DNA from 2 places in the Aeribacillus sp. JST-2 genome. Region 1 is predicted to be linked to the other one. Evidence: predicted binding sites of a transcription regulator. Region 1 holds the regulator's gene; the other holds the start of a gene.
The links. The regulator LexA, encoded in region 1, represses DNA repair genes until DNA is damaged. The targets are predictions, from matches to a motif close to CGAACATATGTTCG.
Positions count from the first base shown of each region.

Region 1 (12,151 bases):
TACATCATATCCTGACAGGTGCAATAAACTGTATAGAAGCATTGAACCATGTCCAGCTGACAAAACAAATCGGTCGCGATTAAACCATTTTGGATTTTCCGGGTTGTGGTTCATAAATTTCGTCCATAATGTATAAGCCATCGGTGCAGCGCCCATTGGCATTCCTGGATGGCCAGAATTCGCTTTCTCAATTGCATCGATGGATAAGGTACGGATTGTGGTAATGGATAAATCTTGAATCGTAGATGTCATCCGGATATCATCCTTTCTTCTTTGTTATCAAAACATGACATACCATTCATGTGTACATTTACAATGGATAACTTTCATATTTGGAAAATGATCCTTTTATCTTTTCAATGCAGATGTTTGTTTTTAAGTCTTTTCAGTTTTTCCGGCGTCACATCTTTTCCGGTAGGATCAATAATTGTTACATTTTTTAAAGTGTTTTTAAAATTTTGGCGAAAAGCTTCTAAGTATTGATTTCTTAACGCCTGCTGTTCAACATATTCTTCTCTTGTCAATCCCTCTCGTTTTGACTTTTTCGATAGTTCATTAATACGGTCAATTTTTTCTCTTGAAAGCATACATAGACCCCTCATTTATTTTTGCCATGCCTTCTTTATCATACTAAATGTAATGAAGGATGACAACAATATTGTTCATGTTTCTATTTTCTCTCTTTTTCATATTCTTGATACCGCCGATGGATGGTAGCTTTTGAAACATCGTATCCTAATCCTCTTAAAATTGAAGTAATCTCAGCAAACGTTAGCTTATTTTTTCGCAAACGGACGATCTCCTCAATCGGAACCTCTTTTTTCTTTCTTTCAAACGAACCGTTATGATGTCGTAAATTTTTTTCAGGACGATATCCGTTTTCCACAGCTTTTTTCATTCCGCGCTTAATTTTCATATTATGTATTTTTCTTTGGTATTCCTCAACGATGCCGACAATTTCAAGCACCATCGAATCTGCTTCTGATAATTCCAATTCCCCTCGGTGGGCAATCGTGTAAATTTTAACGCCTTGCTTCAATAAATAATGAATGATTGCAATTTTGGCATTTCCCCTGCCAATGCGCGTTTCATCCTGTACTAAAACAGCATCAATTTTTTTCTCCTTCACAGCTTGGAAAAGCTTAAACACTCCCTCCCTCTCAATGTCATAACCGCTGGCTTTTTCTTCGATCATTTCGATTACGTCCATTTCATAAAGGGCTGCCAATCGCAGCAATTCTTCCTGCTGCCGTTTTAATGAGGTTTCCTGCTCCTCCTTCACCGTGCTCACCCTTGAATAAATAACAGCTCTCATAACCGTACCCCTTACAATAATTAAAATTATTGATTGGCTAAATAGTTAGCATTGTCAAATTTCGTTTTTTCAACCGGTATCACGATCGTTTCACCAGGTTTGACAACCAGCGTCTGCAAGTCGTTTTTTTCTTGAACCCATTGAACAAAATCCGAATGCGATAAATGATCATAATCTTTATATTCATCCGCAATTTTCCATAAACTGTCTCCTTCTTGAATCACCACTCTCATATAGCCGTCAAGTTTTTCTTTTTCCCCCGTATAAGATAGAGCTAAAATGCAAGCAGCCAGAACGACAAAAAAAGAAAAAATATAAGAAAACGTAAGCTTGTTCATGCACGTATCCTCCTTATACAGAATGTTTGTTCGCATTTCGTTGCTTTCAGTATAAATGAGAACAAACGTTTCTGTCAACAGCCATTTCGAACTTATGTTTGCTTTTTAAGGAAAAACATGCTATAATCAGCACAAATTAGATATAACTGAGGTGCTTGTTATGTCAACCAAATTGTCAAAAAGACAACAAGATATTTTGAATTTTATTAAAGAAGAAGTGCGAAAGAAAGGATATCCGCCTTCCGTAAGAGAAATTGGAGAAGCTGTAGGCTTGGCTTCCAGTTCAACGGTCCACGGTCATTTGGAAAGGCTGGAAAGCAAAGGGCTCATTCGCAGGGATCCTACAAAGCCCAGAGCGATTGAAATTTTGGACGAGGACAATAGCCGTTCGATGGCGAACAAAGTGATCAATGTGCCGATTATCGGTAAAGTCACCGCAGGGCTTCCGATCACAGCCGTTGAAAACATTGAGGAATATTTTCCTCTTCCCGATCACTTTGCTGCAAGCGACGATCAAATTTTCATGCTGGAAGTTGTCGGAGAAAGCATGATTGAAGCGGGAATATTGGATGGGGATTTAGTCATCGTAAGGCAGCAACAAACTGCCAATAATGGTGATATTGTAGTAGCGTTGACAGAGGAAAACGAAGCGACGGTTAAAAGGTTTTTCAAAGAAAAAGATTTCATACGTTTGCAGCCTGAAAACTCAACAATGGAGCCAATCATTTTAAAAAATGTCACAATCCTTGGCAAGGTGATCGGACTTTATCGTTCGATCCATTGAAACCGCCCCACCTTTGGGGCCATTTTGCCTGCGCCGATTAACCACTGATGGCCTCTTTCATAAAAGATATTGGCTCACATAATAAATATTATTTATATCTTTTCTCAATCTTTTATTTATCTTTGAATGAGCGGCGTTCCCCATTCTTTCCAATGTGGGATGGGAACCGTACACCGATCTGTCTTAATACGGAGGACAGAAAAAGGATATAAAGATAAATGAAAATATTCTGCAAATCTTACGATTACGCAGGGGTGTCATTATGTTCTATCATCTAGCGGGGAAAATTGTGCTCTTTATTCTTCATCTTTTTCGACTGCTGGAAGTCAGAGGGAAACAGCATATTCCAGCAAATCAACATTTTATCGTTACCTGTACACACCGCAGCTGGCTGGATGTTGTGATGCTTGCAGCTGCGTTATACCCAACACAAGTTCACTACATGGCTAAAAAAGAACTTTTTCAGTCGACGCCAGTTAAATGGTTTTTAAGAAAACTGAACGCTTTTCCGGTAAATCGGGAAAATCCCGGACCAAGCGCTTTAAAAACTCCAATGAAACTGCTAAAAGAACATAAAGTAGTAGGTATTTTCCCTAGCGGTACGAGAACAGATGGAGAAGTGCCTTTAAAGAGAGGGGCCGTCACCATTGCCTTGAAGGCGGATGTTCCAATCCTGCCTGCAAGCTATCATGGGCCAAAAAATATCAAGGAGCTATTCAGCGGCAAAAAAGCAATCGTAACGTTCGGCGAACCGCTGCATTTGAATTATACGGGAAAAGAGTTGAACAGAAGTGATCAATTCAGTTTTTCTCTCCAACAATTGGAAAAACGAATAAAATCTCTCGATCAGCTCTATTAACCTCAAATGAACAACAGCTTGCCCTTTATATGACAAGCTGTTGTTTGCATACGTTAAGCACTTACAAATCAAGTTCCTTCCACTTATTCGTTTTCAACGGCGGTTTATATGAACGAAGTCTCTCAAGCAGAATTGAAGGATTGCTTTCATAAATTAGAAATTCTTTATGATTTTCAGGCATAAAGCCTCCTTCAACAGCATTTTCGATCATTTGGATAAGCGGTGAATAGTATCCTTCCACATTTAAAAGCGCAACGGGCTTCTGGTGAATGCCAAGTTGTCCCCAACTTACGGCTTCAAAAATTTCTTCAAACGTTCCATAACCACCAGGAAGAGCTATAAACGCATCGGATAGTTCACCCATTTTCGCTTTTCTTTCATGCATATCCTTTACTTCATAAAAGTTTGTAAGATGTTGATGGACGACTTCTCCACGAAACAAATTGGTCGGCATGACTCCTGTCACACGACCACCTAAATCTAACACGGTGTTGGCGATTACCCCCATCAACCCGATTTTTGAACCGCCATAAACAAGTTCCAATTTATTTTTTACCAATTCCCTCCCAAGTTTAATGGCGGCTTCTTTATACTGCGGTTTTGACCCTGTATTTGAACCGGCAAAAACACATACACGCTTCATTTTTTGACCACTCCTCTTCCGTAGCTATTATATCAAAAAAAGAAGTGTGTAAATTGAAGAAAAGTCTTTTCCATAGTTCGTATAAAGCTCTCTTTCAGCCCAAATTTGTTCAGCCGCTTACGAACAATGAAATTTAGCGGAACTTGTATGCTTTGAAAAAACGGCTCGTTTAGAAAAAATGTTGCAAACAAGTTAAAACAGAAGTCTTGTATAAATATTAATTAGAGTTAAATGGGGTATTCGATAATGGATTTCATTCAAAAAAAGAAAAATTTAATTGAATTCGTTTTATGGCCGGCATTTTCTATTAAATACGTTTTCTACGAAGACTTTTGGATAAAGACGGATTTTTTTATAGTCGAATCCATATAAAAAGGATTTCTCCTGCAAACGAAATCTTTTCAGGATATCAAAAAGCTCTCGAATTATTTTATCAATCAGCACCGTCCGAAAGCGGAAAAATTACATCAAAAGATTAGGTTTTGGTTCAGAGTAATGTAAACAATTGACCAACAATAACAATTAAAAAAAGCTAATCGGCCGTTGACCGATTAGCCTGCCTTCATTACTCATTTCCTTTTTTCACCCATTCGGCAATGGCCACTGTCCGCTTTGCTTGATGTTTGACAGCATCTTTGACATTTTCCATCATGTTTCCGTTTTGGTCGACTGTTACGCTTGTCCCATAAGGATTCCCGCCAGATGTAAATGCGGAAGCATCCGTGTAGCCAGGTGCGGCAACGATTGCCCCCCAATGAAACATTGTCGTGTAAAGCGATAATATCGTTGCTTCCTGTCCTCCGTGACTGTTTGAAGCAGACGACATCGCGCTGACGACTTTATTGATTAGTTTTCCATTAGCCCAAAGGCCGCCGGTAGTATCTAAAAACTGCTTCATTTGCGATGGTACGTTTCCAAAACGAGTAGGGACACTAAAAATGATCGCATCTGCCCATTCCAAATCCTCTAAAGTCGCCTCCGGTACTTCTTTTGTTGCTTCGACATGCGCCTTCCAGGCAGGATTTGAATCAATGGCAGACTGTGGAGCTAATTCTCGTACTTTTAATACTTTGACTTCCGCTCCTGCCTCTTTCGCTCCTTCTTCTGCCCATTTCGCCAATTGATAATTTGTTCCTGTGGAGCTGTAATAAATAACTGCTAATTTTATATTTGCCACATAAAACCCTCCAGTTAACAATAAATAAACCAATTTTATACTATTTAACATACCCTTCATCCATTTTTTTATGTTTTTATTGGCAGTTTTTTTGAAGCTTTTGATACCACCCAAAAGCAGCTTCGACTTCTGTATTAGTGAGCTGATGGCCACCGCTTTCCCAATGTAAATAAACTTTTGCATTTGCGTTTGTCAGCAAGTCATGCAATTCCACCGTCTCTTCAGGAGAACAGATCGGATCGTTTTTCCCTGCAGAAATAAACACGTTCATACTTGTCAAATCAGGCAATTCAATTCCTCTCCGCGGCACCATCGGATGGTGCAAGATTGCAGCAGAAAAAGTATCTTGATAATGAAACATTAAACTGGCAGCTATATTCGCTCCGTTTGAATAACCAATAGCGATGATCTTTTTCCGATCAAATTTATATGTTTCAGCAGCATCGTTCAAAAATTCATACAATTCTTTTGTGCGGAAAACGAGATCTTCTTCGTCAAACACGCCTTCCGCCAGTCTTTTAAAAAACCTAGGCAAACCATTTTCCAACACATTCCCCCGCACGCCTAAAACAGACGCTTGGTCATCAATTCTTTCCGCAAGGGGCAACAGGTCATATTCATTTCCTCCTGTTCCATGCAGCAATAAAAGCGTTGGTTTGGACAAATCTTTTCCTTTTCGAAAAATGTGCTTCATTTTTTCCTCTCCTTTGCAGAATGGATTTACTTTGCTTTCAGTTCGCGGACATTGATTGGAATTAAAACTTTTTCAAGTTCATCACGATATTTCTCATATTGTTCCGGCAGCTTTAATTTTTCTCCAAGTTTATCAAGCGGCTCATCAATTAAAAAACCAGGAGGATCTGTTGCAATTTCAAACAAAATCTCACCATGTTCTCGGAAATAAATGGAATTAAAATATTTTCTGTCTTGGACTGGAGTGACACCATACCCTTCACTATGCAACAAAGTTTTCCAATTCATTTGCTCTTCGTCGTCTTTTGCTCTAAAGGCAATATGATGAACAACACCTGAACCCATGCGTCCTCTTCCCGATGGGGTTGTTTTCAAATCAATGATATTGCCGATTTCGCTTGCAGTTCGGAATCGGAGAAAGCCTCCGTCCTTCCCCATTGGCTGCAAACCTAAAATATTTTCAAGCAATTGAGCAGTTTTTTCAGGCTGAGCCGATAACAAAGTGGCTCCAAAAAATCCTTTAATTGCAACATCTGTTGTGATTCCGCCAAATTCCCAATCATTCAAGCTGCCTTCTTCCTGTTCCACCAATTCCAAATTCAAGCCATGCGGGTCTTTGAACTGTATAAAGGTTTGTCCAAACCGATCTGCCGTCGTATAAGGAATTTGAAAAGCTTCCAATCGCTCCTGCCAAAAATTGATCGAACCTTTTGGGATGGCGTAGGCCGTCGTCCCGACTTGCCCGTTGCCAATTCGGCCAGGATACGCTTCCGGCCATGGAAAGAACGTTATAAGCGTTCCGGGGCTTCCGGTTTTGTTTCCAAAATAAAAGTGGTATGTGCCCGGATCATCAAAGTTCACCGTCTTTTTCACTAATCTTAATCCAAGAACTCCAGCGTAAAAATCGACATTTTCTTGAGGATGACCGACAATCGCAGTTATATGATGAATACCAGATGTTTTTTGGATCATTTTTATATACTCCTTTTTCCTATATTTTTTCAAAACTTTGCTTTCCTGAAAATATTTTGAATTCGAGATAATTTTATCAATAGAGAACAACGGTGTCAAAAATTCCATCCTGATCTTCAGTGAAACAAAAAAACGCCGCCACCCATTGTGACGGCTTATGATTTTTCCGCTTCAGATATAGCAACCAACTGCATTTTGCTCTTGCCTGAAACAAAATAATAAATGAAGAAAACAACTAAAATAACCGCACCGGCCAGCAAATATACATGTTGATAACCGAACTTTAAAGCAACGAGCCCTAACAAATACGATCCGATTGCAACGCCGATGTCAAAAAAAGTAAAATAAGTAGCGGTTGCATAGCCGCTTCTCTCCGGCAATGCCGACTGCACACAAAGCGTCTGCAGGCTCGGTACAATCGCTCCATAGCCAAAACCAATAAAAACCCCCGAAGCTAAAAACAAAGCAACCGAATTGACAAAAGCCAATAAACCAAACCCGATCATAAAGCTAAAAAACCCCGGTATTAAAATAAACTTTGGTCCCTTAAGGTCATACAGCCTTCCTGTAAAAGGTCTTGTCAGAAGCATGACAGCGGCAAACAGCACAAAAAATGTGCTGGACCATGCTAAAAGGTGTTTTTGTTGAGCATAGATTGACAAATAGGACAAAACGCTTGAATAAGAAAATGCAACAAGTGATGCAAGCAAGGCAATCGGAACAGCATTTTTTTCAAACAAATTGTTAAGCGAAATCTTCAACATCGACTTATCTTTTATATGTTTGGGCTGCAATGGAATTGCTAGAGCAAAAAAAGATCCGGCAGCCATCAATATGCTCAAAGCGTAAAATAAAACTTGAAATGAATACGCCTGGATGAAAAACAGCGCAATAAACGGCCCTAATACGATCGCTAAATTTGTAGACATCGCATAGTATCCAAGCCCCTCTCCCCGGCGCTGTGCAGGGACATGATCAGCAGCTAATGAACCGCTTGCTGTCGTCGCAACACTAAACCAAATACCTTGGAAAAAGCGCAGCAGCAAAAGACCATAAAATGAATGAATAAATGCATACAAAATAGTACATAGCAAATAAAAGAAAAGACTGATCCACAACATTTTCCGCTTGCCGAACCGATCCAACAAAATACCTGTAAACGGGCGAACGACAATGGCCGAAAGCAGAAAGATGCTCATCAACAAACCCGCTTCATCATCAGTCCTTCCCATCTCTCCTTTCACATAAAGCGGCAACGTTGACACAAGTCCGTAAAAAACTAAAAACACCGCCATGTTCGTTAAGAATAAACTGATAAATACTTTCGTCCAAATCCGTTCTCTTGCCAAATATCTCACCTTCCTAGTTCATTTTTTGCAGCGATAATGGATTAATAAGAACCAATGATCATAAATATAATTCGGAACCCGAAATTTGTAAAGTTCCATACAACGTTTCTAAAAATGAACAGAAGAGAATATATTACCAACATTCCTGACTTCACGTGTTTGTCCAACAAAGGGAAATTTTTTTTGCAACTGCTTATCGTTGTATCTTTTTTTATACGAATACAATCGATGGCGCTCTTTAACAGTTTTTCAACACCGAAACAAACGCCACCAAAAAAAACGAAGGCAGGATGCGTAGTTCCTGCCTTCGTTTTTTTAAGAAATGTTTGCCAACTCGATCTCCACTTCTTTTCCAAGTTTTGACGATTTAATAATTCCGTCTATGATCGCTTGATTATATAAGATTTCCTCCCCAGGTATGGGAGCTGGTTTATTTTCTTTAATGGCTTCGACAAAGTCTCGGACTTTTTCATAAAAGATATCTATATTTTGGGATATAACCGGTATGCTTGTTTCTGCATGCTGTCCATTGATATCGTGAAAAAGAGTCATGGAGCCGATGCCGCCGTCCCATACGCCGCTCCATGGCCCGCTGCCGGCTGGAGTCAGCTTTAAACCCGCTTCCGTCCCGAGAAAAAGGGTCGGCCCTAAAGAGTCCATATGCATTGCCCATGAAATTTTGAAATTTAACACTTTCCCGCCTTCTAAACGGATAAGGGCAACCCCAAAATCTTCGACCTCGAAATTTTCCGCTTGGTCATAATACATTGGATTCGTTCCAATGTAGTTGGATGTGTAAGCAGAGACTGTCAGTGGTTTTGGATTGCCAAGCGTGTTTAAGGCAAGATCTAAAGAATAACAGCCAATATCCGCGATCGAACCCGCACCGGCCAGATCTTTATTGATGAATGTTCCTCCAGGTATCCCTCTCCTGCGGCCGCCGCCTGTTTGTATATAATAAACGTTTCCTAGAACTCCTGATTGTACGATGTCTTTCACTACTTTCATATTTGGATCGTATCGAGGTTGAAATCCGACAGATAATATTCGCCTGTTTTGTTTAGCCGTTTTAACCATATCGATTGCTTGTTCCAGACTGACTGACATCGGCTTTTCAACTAGGACATGCTTTCCTTCCTTGAGAGAATCGACACTCGTTTCATAGTGCGCTCGGTTTGGAGTGCAGATGCTTACGCCATCTAACTCCAGCTCCAAAAGTTTGCGATGATCATCAAAGGCTTGAGCGCCTTCTAAATTTAGGTTATCAAGAAATTTCTTTGATTTTCCTGGAATAATATCCGAAACAGCTACGATTTTTACATCCGGCATTTTCTTGTAAGACTTTGCATGGAGAGCGGCAATTCCTCCGCTGCCAATAATTCCAATCTTTATTTCTTTTTGCGGCATCTTAAACATCCTCTCTTTAAAATGACTGTTGATGAAAACTATAATTTCCACACATTTGAAAACTGCTTGCATTTCGATACTTTTTTGCTAGAAAACAAGCTCCTTCATTTCTTTTCCCCAATTCGTTCAATCAAATAATTTCCTGCCCTATATACCGATTCAGTAAATTGTATAACCTTGAGCGCAATTTCACCTTTCATATCATCCGGCTTGTGCCCCAATATGGTATCGATAAAATTTTTGTCTGGATTGGTTGTTGGTTCAGGAATATTTGGAATCATTGGCTCTTTGCCATACTGGCGGACAGTGATTTTCCCCATATCGTAAAAAATTGCACCGGATTCTCCGCAAAAAACATAAGACTCATACCAACACGGCGCATCGCCAACAATATTCAAACTGCCAATGGTTCCATCCGTAAATTTTATCGTAGTAAAAGAATTTATTTCCACCTCACACTCCCTGAGCGAGATATTGGTTTTTACTTCTTCTGGTTCTAGGCCCGTCGACCATAAGATCACATCAATGATATGGCTTCCGGAATCCATCAGCATGCCTCCGCCCGACAAAGAAGGGTTTTGCCTCCAAGTATGCTCAGTCAGCTGTTTCCAATCTTGATATAAGGATGCGTTTATCGAAGTTAATCTCCCTATCGTTCCATTTTCGATGCAATTCTTGATGAAAAGAAATTCCGGCATATAATGGCGCTGATAAGAAACTTGCAAGATTTTATTTTTTCTTTCCGCCAGTTCCATTAATTTTTTTGCTTCTTCGGAGCTGCATGTCATCGGTTTCTCAACTAATACATGACAACAGGCATTCAAGCAATCTTTTGCCTGGACAAAATGCCAAGTATGCGGCGAGCATAAGACAACAGCATCTAGCGCAACTTTTTCAAGCATCTCCTTATAATCGTTGAACTCTAATACTTCCCTTAAATTGTGTTTTCCGATCAATTCCCGCCTGTTTTGTGCAAGTGGATCCACAACGGCTGTAATGATAACATTTTTCAACTGCAACAAATGTTTCGCATGAATATGCGAAATGTCGCCAGCCCCAATCATCCCAACCCTTATTTGTTTCACGTGTAATCTCCCCCATAATAGAAAAAGGCTAAAATTGGCCATTGTTCATGGTTATTAGTCATGCTGAACTTTGATCCTCGCCCTTGATAGACTAATCACATTTTTTCGACTATTCGTCAATTGCAATGGCAATGATTCTCGTTCAATTTCTGTTAAAACATGCCTTAACGTGGAGTTTCATAAATTTTTTGACACTGCCAACAAAGCGCTATTGAAAAAATGTTTCTAAATACGTTTTTGCTTTTATAATCCCTTTTGCTTCCGCCTCCGCCGTGCCCCAGAAACGATGATCCTCCAATTCAATGCTGATCGGTCCTTGATAATTCAACTGTTCTAGACGAACTGCCACTTTTCCCCAATCGACTTCTCCATATCCTGGGATGGTGTAACGCCAAGACCCTTCGGAAAAACGATATTTCACATGAAATGTTGCGGGAAGGACGCCATAGTAATACTGTTCATTGAATAGAAGTTCCGTATCTTTGCCATGACAGTAAGTGATTCTGTCGCCGAACTCATGTAATACCCTTAAATAATCAATGCCTAATCGAACTAAATGGGAAGGATCAAAATTTAAACCAAAGTGATTTGAAGGTATGGCGTCAAACATCGCTTTCCACATTTCGGGTGTGCAACCGATTGCCGGGTATTGAGGGGCTGGGCCGGGCCAGCCTTCAAGGGCGAAAAATACATTTTCCTTTTCGGCATGTTTCACAACCTCCGGGAAAGTTTCCTTCCAAATGCTAAAGCTGTCCTGCCTCGATTGATGAAAATCTTCCGGAACAAGGCAGATAAACAGCACCTTCCCTCCTAATCTTGCAACATCGGTAATTTGTTGTTTTATTTTTTCAACTGCTTTTGCCCTTGCAACATCATCTTTACTTAGCAATTTCGTTGGCCCAACCGCTTCGGCGCCATCGACCGATCCCACTTCGAGGCCTGCTTCCTCGAACATTCTTTTTATCTCGGGGGTCAGCTGAGGAACATCCACCACATCAAGCCCAATATCTTTTGCAAACTCCAAAACGCTTTTTAAACCTTTTGAACCTAATTTTGGCGGTATTCTCATTCCAATTTGACGGCTCATTTTTTCCCTCCTAAATTATCATCCTTTTATGCCGCTGAAAGTGATTCCTTTAAGAAACGTTTTTTGCAAAAAGAAAAACATCACTAAGATCGGGAGCGTCATCATGGTCGAAACTGCCATCATCAGCCCCCACTCAGACCCTTTTTGACTTTGAAATTGCTGCAACCCTAAGGACATCGTATAAGCAGATTCATTTGTTAAATACAATAGCGGCCCAATAAAATCAGTCCAGCTGGCCATGAATTGAAATAAACCGACAGCCAGTACGGCCGGCTTTGCCAACGGCAGCATTATGCGCCAATAAATGCGAAATTCGCTGGCCCCATCTATTTTTGCCGCATCCCGCAGTGTATTCGGTATTCCAAGGAAAAACTGTCTTAACAAAAAAATAAAAAAAGGTACTCCAAAAAAACTGGGGACAATCAATGGCAAAGGCGTTCCA
Region 1 is NZ_JBVVUU010000013.1:11,114-23,264, reverse strand. Features, by position in the region: gene tkt (transketolase) at 1-252, opposite strand, end outside; gene AC0KTX_RS08845 (DUF896 domain-containing protein) at 357-587, opposite strand; gene AC0KTX_RS08840 (YneB family resolvase-like protein) at 671-1,315, opposite strand; gene yneA (cell division suppressor protein YneA) at 1,342-1,653, opposite strand; gene lexA (transcriptional repressor LexA) at 1,814-2,437, shown strand; gene AC0KTX_RS08825 (lysophospholipid acyltransferase family protein) at 2,700-3,296, shown strand; gene AC0KTX_RS08820 (LOG family protein) at 3,358-3,939, opposite strand; gene wrbA (NAD(P)H:quinone oxidoreductase) at 4,505-5,116, opposite strand; gene AC0KTX_RS08810 (alpha/beta hydrolase) at 5,193-5,810, opposite strand; gene AC0KTX_RS08805 (ring-cleaving dioxygenase) at 5,837-6,781, opposite strand; gene AC0KTX_RS08800 (MFS transporter) at 6,937-8,130, opposite strand; gene AC0KTX_RS08795 (Gfo/Idh/MocA family protein) at 8,446-9,537, opposite strand; gene AC0KTX_RS08790 (Gfo/Idh/MocA family protein) at 9,642-10,622, opposite strand; gene AC0KTX_RS08785 (sugar phosphate isomerase/epimerase family protein) at 10,831-11,709, opposite strand; gene AC0KTX_RS08780 (carbohydrate ABC transporter permease) at 11,728-12,151, opposite strand, start outside.

Region 2 (12,151 bases), on a different contig from region 1:
GTCCTGTTCAATTCTTTATTGCGGCTTCTTTTTCTTTGATCAGAAGTTTCATTCGCTTGCGGTCGCGTTCTAAAACAGGTTTTAAATATTTGCCAGTATAAGAATGTTCGGCTTCGGCCACTTCTTCGGGAGTTCCGACGGCAATCACCTTTCCTCCGCCGTCTCCTCCTTCCGGGCCCAGATCGATAATATAATCGGCAGACTTGATCACATCAAGATTATGTTCAATGACAAGCACCGTATCTCCGTTCTCAACCAAACGGTGCAAAACTTTTAAAAGCCGTGCGATATCATCCACATGGAGTCCTGTTGTCGGTTCGTCAAGTATATACATTGACCTTCCCGTTGAGCGGCGGTGTAATTCTGAAGCAAGCTTTACCCGCTGCGCTTCTCCTCCCGACATCGTTGTTGCCGGCTGTCCCAGCTTCATATAACCGAGCCCGACATCATAGATCGTTTGCAGTTTCCGTTTGATTCTAGGAATATTTTCAAAAAACTGCAGTGCATCTTCCACCGTCATATCCAATATGTCCGCAATATTTTTGCCTTTATACGTTACTTCAAGTGTTTCCCTGTTATATCTTTTGCCGTGGCATACTTCACATGGCACATAAACATCAGGCAGAAAATGCATTTCAATTTTGATGATTCCGTCGCCGCGGCACGCTTCACACCGTCCTCCTTTCACGTTAAAGCTGAAGCGCCCTTTTTTATAGCCTCTTACTTTTGCTTCATTTGTAGCTGCAAATACGTCCCGGATATCGTCGAATACCCCTGTGTAGGTTGCCGGATTCGATCGAGGCGTTCGTCCAATTGGCGATTGGTCGATGTTAATGACTTTATCTAAATGCTCGACCCCTTTTATTTCTTTAAATGCTCCGGGCTTTGTTTTCGCATTGTTCAGCTTTTGCGCCAATGCTTTTTGCAATATTTCATTTACCAATGTGCTTTTTCCCGATCCCGATACACCGGTGACAGCAATAAACAGGCCTAAAGGGAATGTTACGTTCACTTTTTTCAAATTATTTTCGCAAGCTCCCTTTACTTCAATGAAACGGCCGTCCGGTTTCCTTCTTTCGATTGGCAGCGGAATGAATTTTTTCCCTGACAAATATTGTCCAGTAAGCGAACGTTCATTGTTCATCACTTCTTCAGGCGTCCCTGCCGCTACAACTTGTCCGCCATGCACACCCGCACCCGGACCGATATCGATCAAATAATCAGCTGCCAGCATTGTATCTTCATCATGTTCGACAACAATCAGCGTATTGCCGATGTCGCGCATATTTTTCAATGCCTTGATCAACTTATCGTTATCCCTTTGATGCAAACCGATCGATGGTTCATCCAAAATATAGAGGACGCCAGTTAATCTGGAGCCTATTTGCGTTGCCAAGCGGATTCTTTGCGCCTCTCCGCCTGAGAGCGTTCCTGCGGATCTGCTTAACGTTAAATAATCCAAGCCAACGTCAATTAAAAAATTCAACCGTTCCTTTATTTCCCGTAAAATTAATTTGGCAATCGCCATTTCTTTTTCCGATAACGATAATTGATCGAAAAATTGGTACGCTTCGCGAATGGATAAATCGGCCACTTCACCGATATGGCGCCCGTCGATCAAAACAGCAAGGCTTTCCTTTTTCAGACGGTGCCCTCCGCATGTAGGACATGGCTGATTGGTCATGTATTTTTCCATTTGTTCCCTTATAAAATCGGAGGTCGTTTCTTTATAGCGGCGCTCAACATTGCGGACAACACCTTCAAATTCGATATAGTTTTCCCGAATTTGGCCAAAGTCGTTTTCGTAACGGAAATAAATTTTTTCTCCGCTGCTGCCGAATAAAAGTTTTTCCAGCAGATGTTTCGGTATGTCTTTAACCGGTATGTCCATATCTATGCCGTAGTGATCGCAAACCGCTTGAAGAAGCTGCGGGTAATATTGGGAGCTTGTCGGTTCCCACGGTGCAATCGCATGTTGTTTTAATGATAAATTTCGGTTCGGTATAACAAGATCGATGTCTACTTCAAGTTTTGAACCTAAGCCATCGCACTCAGAACATGCTCCATACGGACTGTTAAAGGAAAACATTCGCGGTTCAAGCTCCCCGATGGAAAAACCACAAATCGGGCAAGCGTGATGTTCACTGAAGAGCAGTTCTTCGCCATCGATTATATCAATGATGACTCTTCCTCCCCCCAGCTTCAACGCCGTCTCAATGGAATCTGTCAAGCGGCTTTCAATGCCTTCTTTGACAATAATCCTGTCAACCACCACATCGATGGAATGTTTTTTATTTTTTTCAAGTGAAATGTCATCGGTCAGTTCCATCATGTCGCCGTCAATTCGGACGCGGACAAAGCCTTGTTTTTTAATTTCTTCCAATGTTTTGACGTGCATACCTTTTTTCCCAGACACAACCGGCGCCAACACTTGCAGTCTCGTCCGCTCCGGATATTCCAAAATCCGGTCAACCATCTGTTCTATTGTTTGCGAAGAAATTTCAATCCCATGAACAGGACACGTCGGCCGGCCGACGCGGGCAAAAAGAAGGCGCAGATAGTCATAAATTTCTGTCACCGTTCCGACCGTCGAACGCGGATTTCTGCTCGTCGTTTTCTGATCGATGGATATGGCCGGTGACAGCCCTTCAATCGCATCAACATCAGGCTTATCCATCTGCCCCAAAAATTGGCGGGCATACGCGGATAAAGACTCTACATATCTGCGCTGTCCTTCTGCATAAATGGTATCAAAAGCTAAAGAAGACTTTCCCGAACCGGATAATCCTGTGACAACGACAAGTTTGTCCCTTGGTATTGTGACATCTATGTTTTTCAAATTATGGGAGCGCGCTCCCTTTACGATAATTTTATCCGTAGCCATATTTGTCATCCTTCCGCTTTTAGCTCTAAAATAAGATCGCGCAATTCAGCAGCTCTTTCAAAATCCAGTGCTTTGGCTGCTTCTTTCATTTCTTTTTCCATTTCGGCGATCACTTTCTCCCTTTCTTTTTTCGTCATTTTGCTTAATTTCACTTCTTTTTCTGCTTTATACTCTTCAGCATCCTCTGCAGCATACGTTGCCCTAATGACATCGCGAATATCTTTTTGAATCGTTTTTGGAGTAATCCCGTGCTTGCGGTTATATTCTTCTTGAATCGCACGCCGCCGTTTTGTTTCATTAATAGCGATTTCCATTGATTTTGTCATTGTATCGGCGTACATAATCACATGCCCGTTTGCATTCCGAGCTGCTCGCCCAATCGTTTGAATCAGCGAGCGCTCTGAACGGAGGAATCCTTCTTTATCTGCATCCAAAATTGCGACTAAGGAAACTTCCGGTATGTCGAGGCCTTCTCTCAACAAGTTGATGCCGACAAGCACTTCATGTTTTCCAAGCCGCAAATCGCGAATGATTTCAATCCGCTCAAGAGTCTTGATCTCTGAATGAAGGTATGTCACTTTAATGCCGATTTCACGCAAATAATCCGTCAGATCCTCCGCCATTTTCTTCGTCAACGTTGTCACAAGCACCCGTTCATTTCGTTTTACCCGCTTTTGAATTTCTCCGATTAAATCGTCGATTTGCCCTTCGATTGGCCGTACATCAATGGTTGGGTCCAAAAGGCCTGTTGGCCGGATAATCTGTTCGACCACATCAGAACAATGTTCCAGCTCATATGGACCGGGGGTTGCCGAAACATAGATGACGTTTTTCATATGTTTTTCAAATTCTTCAAACCTTAAAGGGCGGTTATCGAGGGCTGAAGGCAAACGGAAGCCGTGATCGACAAGCACTTGCTTTCTTGCTTGGTCGCCGTTGTACATGCCGCGGATTTGCGGAATCGTCACATGGGATTCATCAATCACAATCAGGAAATCATCGCCAAAATAATCTAAAAGCGTGTAAGGAGTGGATCCCGGCGGCCTTAATGTAAGATGGCGGGAGTAATTTTCAATTCCGGAGCAAAAGCCCATTTCCCGCATCATTTCTAAATCATATTTCGTCCGCTGTTCCAATCGCTGCGCCTCCAAAAGCTTCCCTTGCTCCCGAAGTTCTTTAAGCCGCTCATCTAGCTCCTTCTCAATATTGGCAATGGCAATTTTCATTTTCTCCTCTCTTGTGACGAAGTGAGAGGCCGGGAAAATTGCCGCATGCTCACGGTCTCCGATAATTTCCCCAGTTAGTGCATCAACCTCGCGAATCCGGTCGATTTCATCTCCGAAAAATTCCACCCTAATGCAATGCTCGTCCCGTGAAGCAGGGAAAATTTCCACAACATCCCCACGGACGCGAAACGTTCCCCTGCGAAAATCAACATCGTTTCGTTCATACTGGATATCGACTAAACGGTGCAGCAATTCGTTCCGATCCATCTCCATTCCGGTTCTTAAACTGACAACAAGCTCGCGGTATTCCTCAGGGGAACCTAAACCATAGATACAAGATACACTGGCAATGATGATGACATCCTTCCGTTCAAACAAAGCGGATGTGGCAGAGTGTCTGAGCTTATCGATTTCGTCGTTAATGCTTGCATCTTTTTCTATATACGTATCTGTCTGCGGAACATACGCCTCCGGTTGATAATAATCATAATAGCTGACAAAATACTCAACAGCATTGTTTGGAAAAAATTCTTTAAATTCGCTGTATAGCTGCCCCGCCAGCGTTTTATTATGTGCAATCACAAGCGTCGGCTTGTTGACTTCTTTAATAACGTTGGATATTGTAAATGTTTTGCCCGTTCCCGTTGCTCCCAACAGCGTTTGGTGTTTTTTCCCTTTTTTTATTCCATCCACCAATTCTTTAATGGCTTTCGGCTGATCGCCCTGAGGCTGATATTTTGAAACCAATTCAAACCGATCCATGGAATTTCCTCCGTTTCAAAAAAGCATATAATTTATTTTAACACATATACAAGATGAATCACCAAAAATACGAACTGACGTTTGTTTTTTTACCATAATAAAAACCTGTTGAAAATAGAACAGGTCTTAGGAAGATTTCTTTTTTTCCTTCACCATGCTTCTCGCAACAATAAAACCGGCGGCCAAACTGGCAACATCCAAAATGGCAATATAAATGGTGTCCATATGTCCGGCTAAATAAGAGGCAAATAACAATCCCGCAGTAAGCAATGTTGCTACTAGATAACTGTAGGTCACTCTTGTAAATAACAAAACAAGCAAAAAAGGAACGAAGGTGGCGAGAACGAGCTTAATCATCATAAAACCTCTTTCTGTCATCCGTTTTACTTCTATTATAGTGAAGTCTTCAAAAGGAGCAAGCTTATCGTTTACAAAACAAAAAACCCTCACGTTTTTTGCGAGGGCAATAGCATCAACTTTTTTGATAAATCTCTTTATGCTCTAAAAAAGCATTGTATGCCAAACCGAGCGCACCGCAAAGCCCAGCGTTGTCTCCTAACCCCGGCGGAACAATGTAGTCAGCTATTTTTTCGGAAAGCAATTCATGTTGAATATATCCGTTTAAAAGTTTTTGCACATTTTTTCTGATTAGAGGGAAAATTTGTTTTTGTTTGCTGACCCCTCCGCCTATCACTACTTTTTTTGGCGACAACACTAAAATAAGATTGCTGATGGCTTGGGCAATATAAAAGGCTTCCAATTCCCACACTTTTTCATCCCCAGCCAAATCCTGCCCCTTTTTTCCCCAGCGTCTTTCAATGGCAGGCCCTGACGCCATTCCTTCCAAACAATCATGGTGATACGGACAAATACCTTTAAACGCATCTTCGGGATGCCGGCGCACAAGCATATGCCCCATTTCCGGATGAATCAGCCCGTGAACAAGCCGACCTTCGACAAACGCTCCGACGCCAATGCCTGTCCCGATTGTCATATAAACACAGCTATCGAGCCCTTTGGCTGCCCCCCATTTCGTTTCGCCAAGCGCAGCCGCATTGACATCTGTATCAAAACCGATTGGGATTTTAAATTCTTTTTGCAGCACACCGACAAAGTTCGTTTGCACCCATTGCAGTTTTGGTGTTGATGTAATATATCCGTACGTTTTGCTTGAGCGATCCAAATCAACCGGGCCAAATGTACCGATTCCGAGCGCTTGAATACCTTTATCGCGAAAATAATCAATGACCTCTTTGAATACTTCATCAGACGTTGTCGTTGGCAGGGTGATTCTCTCCTTCACATTTCCGTTTTCATCCCCGACCCCGCAAACAAATTTCGTTCCTCCAGCTTCAATTGCACCTAACAACATTTTCGGTTCCCTCCATGTCAATTACCCCATTGCATTGATGAAACATCTTGAATGCGTTTTCTGCTATCTTCCAAATTATAATCAATCTCTTTTATGAATGGAAGAGGGAAATGAAATTTTAAAGATGATGCGGATGATGTGTTCAATGATTTCTTTACGTTCCAAGACTTTTCGCAATAAAAAACCGTCAGACTTAAAGCTGACGGTCATACTTCTTGTTTTTTGATTTCAATAGATATTCAATTTCTGACAATTAGAATTATTGCAGTACCCATTGTTCCGGTTTCAAGTCCTGTTTCCCGCTTCTGTCTAGTAAAATCGTTAAACTGATAAGAGTTACCAAAACGGTCGCCCCCATATCCGAAAGAATTGCGATCCAAAGGGTAAGCCATCCCGGTATGGTGAGCAAAAGAGCCATTGCTTTTAACCCTAGGGCAAGGGCGATATTGAGCTTAATGATTCTGTTCACTTTTTTCGATGTTGAAATTGCTTCGGGAAGCTTTCCAAGGTGATCCTGCATTAAGACGATATCGGCGGTTTCGATGGCGCTGTCCGTTCCTTTTCCCATTGCAATCCCTAAATCAGCTGCCGCGAGTGCGGGGGCATCGTTAATTCCATCTCCGATCATTGCTGTTTTTCCAGATAATGATAATTGTTTCACCTTTTCCACTTTTTCTTCCGGCAATAGACCGGCGAAATATTCGCTTACACCGACTGCTTTCGCCACTTTTTCAGCCGTTTTTTCGTGGTCGCCAGTCAGCATAACGATGCGTTTCACACCTGCTTGATGAAGATTGCGGATGACTGTTCTGCTTTCCGGACGAATTTCATCGGCGATGCCGGCAATTCCCAGCACTTTTTCTTGATCTGAGACTAAAACGATTGTTAATCCGTCTCGTTTAAATGAATCGATCTGTTCTTTCACCTCTTCGCGAATCAAAAGATGATTGACGGTTTTTTCGTTGCCGGCAAAATATTCTTTTCCATTGATTTTGGCCTTAATGCCTTCTCCTGAAATGGTTTGAACGAACTCAGGATCGATGAGGGGGACATTCATTTCTTTTATTTTTTTCTTGATTGCTGCGGCGATCGGATGTGTAGATGATTTTTCGATCGATCCGATAATCGTCCAAAAAGATTGATCATATTCAATATATTTCTCTACGTGCGGTTCCCCTTTCGTCAAGGTTCCTGTTTTATCAAAAGCAATTGTTCCCATCTTGCCCAGCTGTTCTAAATAAACACCGCCTTTTACGAGAATGCCTTTCCGCGCATTTTTCGTAATGCCGGAAACAATGGCAATTGGCGAAGATAAAACGAGTGCGCACGGGCAGCCAACAATTAAGACGGCCAAACCTTGATAGAGCGAATCGATCCAGCCAGTTCCAAAAAGGAGCGGCGGAACGAATATGACGATAGCTGAAATGATCATGATCAACGGCGTATAATAGCCCGCAAACTTGTTAATAAATTGTTCCGTTGGTGTTTTCGTTTCTTGCGCTTCTTCCACTAAATGCAAAATTTTGGCTAAAGATGAGTCTTCGTATGCCTTGGTAATGTGAATCTGCAAAACTCCTTCATTGTTGATGCTTCCGCCAAACACTTTGTCGCCTTTATCCTTTTGAACAGGGAGCGATTCCCCGGTAATCGCCGCTTCGTTGACAGAGCTTTTCCCTTCCAGCACTACACCGTCCGAAGGAATTTTTTCGCCCGGCCGAACGAAAACGACATCCCCTGATTTGAGTTCATGAATGGACACCTTTTTCTTTACGCCATTTGCAAGAACCGTTGCTTCGTTGGGGGCAACGTCAAGAAGCGACTCAAGGGAACGCCGGGCTTTTTCCATTCCCAAGCCCTCCAAATATTCGTTCAGCCCAAATAAAATAGCGACCACTGCTCCTTCTTTCCACTCCCCGATTCCAAAGGCGCCAATTAATGCAATTGTCATAAGGGTGTCGATATTAAATTTCAAACGAATAAGATTTTTGGCGCCTTTCATAAACGTTTGATAACCGCTGATGGCAGTGGCGGCAATATATAGCAGAACAGCTACAGATTCCTGTCCATTCAATTCAAAAAGAATGGCGAAAACAAAAGCCGACACCGAAATTCCCAAAAACCATAACATATTAGGGCGGGGTTCTCCTTGCTGAGAAGCTTCCTCAATATAGGCTCCATCTTTCGCTAAAATTTTTTTCACTTTGGCAAGATCAATTTCTTCATTTACATAAAGTTTGCCGGACTGAAAATGGAGTTTAGCATTTGTCCCATGATCAAGTTTTTGTATTTGCTGTTCCATATCCTTTGCACAATTTGCACAAGATAACCCTTTTACCCGATACTGGATCATTGCCGATCCCTCCAAATGAAATCACGTGATAAATTCATTTTATGTGTTTATATGAATAGATGTTCATATTTTATGAGTCTATTTTAAAAAAAATGAGCTAAACTGTCAATCTTTTTTTTCAACAAACTTATTTTCCCCCCCAATATGGAAAATATTATGTTATAATTGGTTTCGAAATCCGATATCGATTTTCGATAATATAAAGGACGATCGCAATGGAAGAAAAAGTTTTACGAAAATTGTTTCTCGGTTTTATTCATATCCATATTTTGCATCATGCGAACGAACATCCAATATTCGGTTTATGGATGCTGGAAGAACTGAGGCGGCATGGATATAACATAAGCGCCGGAACTCTTTATCCGATTCTCCATTCAATGGAAAAGGATGAGCTATTGCAAAAAGATGAGCGAAATGTTGATGGAAAAATAAGAAAATATTATACAATCACTCAAAAAGGAGCAGCTGTTTTAAAAGAAGCCCGCGCGAAAGCATATGAACTTTTTAAAGAAATAAAAGATGAAAGAGGAGATTGACATGAAATTGTCAAAATGGAGAACATTCGCCGAAATCTTCGCTGTTGCCACAAGGCTTGGTTTTACTTCGTTCGGAGGCCCCGCCGCTCATTTAGGATATTTTCACGAAGAATATGTTCGAAGAAGAAAATGGTTAGATGAAAAAAGTTATGCGGATCTAGTTGCCTTATGCCAGTTTCTCCCCGGGCCGGCAAGCAGCCAAGTCGGCATCGGAATCGGTGTCATGCGCGGAGGGATTTGGGGAGGAATTGTTGCTTTCCTCGGCTTTACTTTCCCATCAGCTGTTGCCTTAATGATTTTTGCCCTCATTCTGAAAAATGCAAATCTTGAGGATGGCGGCTGGATTCACGGATTGAAAATTGTCGCTGTTGCTGTTGTGGCCAGTGCGATCATAGACATGGCGCATAAATTGACGCCAGACCGAAGGCGGAAGCTGATTGCACTCGGGTCTCTTGTCATCACATTGTTGTGGCAAAGCGCTTTTTCACAAGTTGTTGTCATTTTGATGGCTGCTGTGATCGGTTTTTTGTTTTACAAAAATAAAGAAAACTTTCAACAAATGTCCATACATGTGCCCATTTCCAATCGTTTCGCCATCAGTTGTTTACTGTTGTTTTTTAGTTTGCTTTTCACACTCCCTTTATTAAAAAGTTTGACTTCCTCCCATTGGATCGGAATGATTGACAGTTTTTACCGTGCAGGTGCCCTCGTCTTCGGCGGCGGACATGTCGTGCTTCCGCTGCTTGAGAGGGAATTTGTGCCGGCCGGACTTCTGTCAGAGGAAAAGTTTTTAGCAGGTTATGGCGCCGCCCAAGCAGTCCCCGGTCCATTGTTTACATTTGCCGCATATATCGGTGCAGCCATGAGCGGATGGACAGGAGGAATCGTGGCAACGACTGCTATCTTTCTTCCCGCATTTCTCCTTATTTTCGGCACCTTGCCGTTTTGGGGAAAACTTCGCAGCAATCCGAACATCAATGGAGCACTCATGGGAGTCAATGCGGCTGTCGTCGGAATGTTGATTTCAGCCTTTTATCAGCCTATTTGGACCAGTTCCATCCTTCAACCGATTGACTTTGCATTCGCCGCCATCTTATTCAGCATGCTGGCATATTGGAAAATAGCTCCATGGGTCATTGTCTTAACGGGCGCCCTTGGAGGAACATTCCTTTCCATTTTATAAAACAAAAGGGCAGCTTTCCCTAAAAAACTGCCCTTTAACCGCTTATCCGGCTCCCTCTACTTCCCATTTTTTCTCATCTTGAACAAATAAGATCCCTAGCTCGTGGTGTTCTCCTTCGTATAAAGCTCGTTGAACAAAACGAACTTCTTTATTATGTCCTAAAATTTCAAGCTTGCAATACGCCCTGTTCGTTTGCAGCGCCGCATAAAACTCTGATACGTTCTTTACGTTTATGCCATTTGCTTTGATGATCACTTCTCCCGTTTTAATGCCCATTTTTTCCCCCGGAGATTGGGGAAGCGTGCCTAAAACAACTAATCCATCGTCTCTTTTCGAAAAGTAAAAGGCGGCCGAGTCATCATTCATTCTCTGTTTTATCGAAATAGCCATTTTCCCTGCCAGAGCCAAGACGGCGGCCGCAAAGGCTAAAAAGGATACCCACAAAGAGGCAACTGCAATGATAAAGGAAACCAATCCGAGGTATGCGATGCGCCTTCCTGTTGTTTGAACGCTTTCTTTGGGCAGGGATCCTTGAATTCTTTGCTTAAAGCCAAGAAAAAACGGAATCATGAATAATGAAAATGGTTCTCCGTTGATCGAAATTACCGGCCACCACGAAAAAGGCGATTCAAGCTGGCCGCCGGGAACGATGAGCAATACAGGCAACAGCCACATCCTATTCGCCAAGTGGTTGCCGATCGGAAGTCCTCTTTTGCTTTTAATAATAAACGGTGAGGTACGGACATGAGCTGTTCGGTAAATGAGTATTCCTTCGCAAATTAAAAGAAGGCTCATCATGATTGCAAGGGCGCTGTAGCTTGTCCGATCGATCTCTGCAAAAAATTGTTGAATCGATTGATTCTGATCGGCTATTTGACTAAGAAAAGCCGTTAAGATCATCGTTCCGCCCAACGTCACAGCGGCCGACAAAAACCGAGGATTGAATGTCAAACTCACAATCAATGTCCATACCGTCCACAAAACTATAGTGCCGAAAGGAAGCCACAATCCAACTAAAAAGAAAATGACCGACAAAATCAATCCAGCCAAAATTCCTTTTGTATAAGTAAAACGAATATCATCAAAGACATCGTATACTCGCACATGAAAAGAGCGGCGTTCCCTCTTTACTCGCCAAACGCCATTTAAATAAGCAAAGATGAGAAAGAAATAAACAAAAGGATGGAGAAAAAAACGGCCTATGCCCATAAGCAATTCCAATAGCCACTGCCCAGCCAAAAGGCTCACCCCTTTAAAACTTCAAGCTTTCCTTTATTTTATCAAATCTCGTTCAAATGCGGGCAGGGGAATTTTATTTTGTCAAAGAATTCATTTAGCTGCTGTTCATTCAATTCGGGAAGACCATCCCCGAAAAATATGCAGATTAAAAAGGAAATGTGTTTTATTACTTAGCGCCGAGCTAGGAGGTCACGTCTCCAAATTTATGTTGTCCCAAATCAAGCTATCTGATGCGGCAGAAATTTCAGCAATAAAAAAGACTGTCTAAAAAGTCCATTTTTCGTTTCAATGTTTCCATGTAAAAGACCCAAGAATGTTGATATAACAGCATTCCTGGGTCTTGTTTTTTTTATAAATTCGTCTGAAAAACCGTTTTTTGGGACAGCGCCCTTTTTTCGGGCTATATTGCCAATAAAGAGATGGCCGTCTGCAATTGCAAATCGTTTTTAGGAGAGCGAACTTGTTTTTGAATCTGCTCATTTATTTTGAGCGCTGCTTGTTTGTCTATGATTCCTGTCACAGGGAGCCCGTTGATTTGTTGAAAAGCTTTCACGGCGATTTCCGTTCCTTTATCAAAGTATCCGTCTGTTCTGCCAGTT
Region 2 is NZ_JBVVUU010000015.1:44,309-56,459, reverse strand. Features, by position in the region: gene uvrA (excinuclease ABC subunit UvrA) at 8-2,884, opposite strand; gene uvrB (excinuclease ABC subunit UvrB) at 2,890-4,872, opposite strand; gene AC0KTX_RS09680 (DUF2198 family protein) at 4,999-5,232, opposite strand; gene AC0KTX_RS09675 (ROK family protein) at 5,345-6,244, opposite strand; gene AC0KTX_RS09670 (heavy metal translocating P-type ATPase) at 6,504-8,594, opposite strand; gene AC0KTX_RS09665 (PadR family transcriptional regulator) at 8,810-9,130, shown strand; gene AC0KTX_RS09660 (chromate transporter) at 9,132-10,313, shown strand; gene AC0KTX_RS09655 (PDZ domain-containing protein) at 10,356-11,552, opposite strand; gene AC0KTX_RS09650 (S41 family peptidase) at 11,953-12,151, opposite strand, start outside.
Region 2: uvrB (excinuclease ABC subunit UvrB) is a predicted target of LexA. The motif match lies at 4,943-4,956, and genes of this name have one in related genera.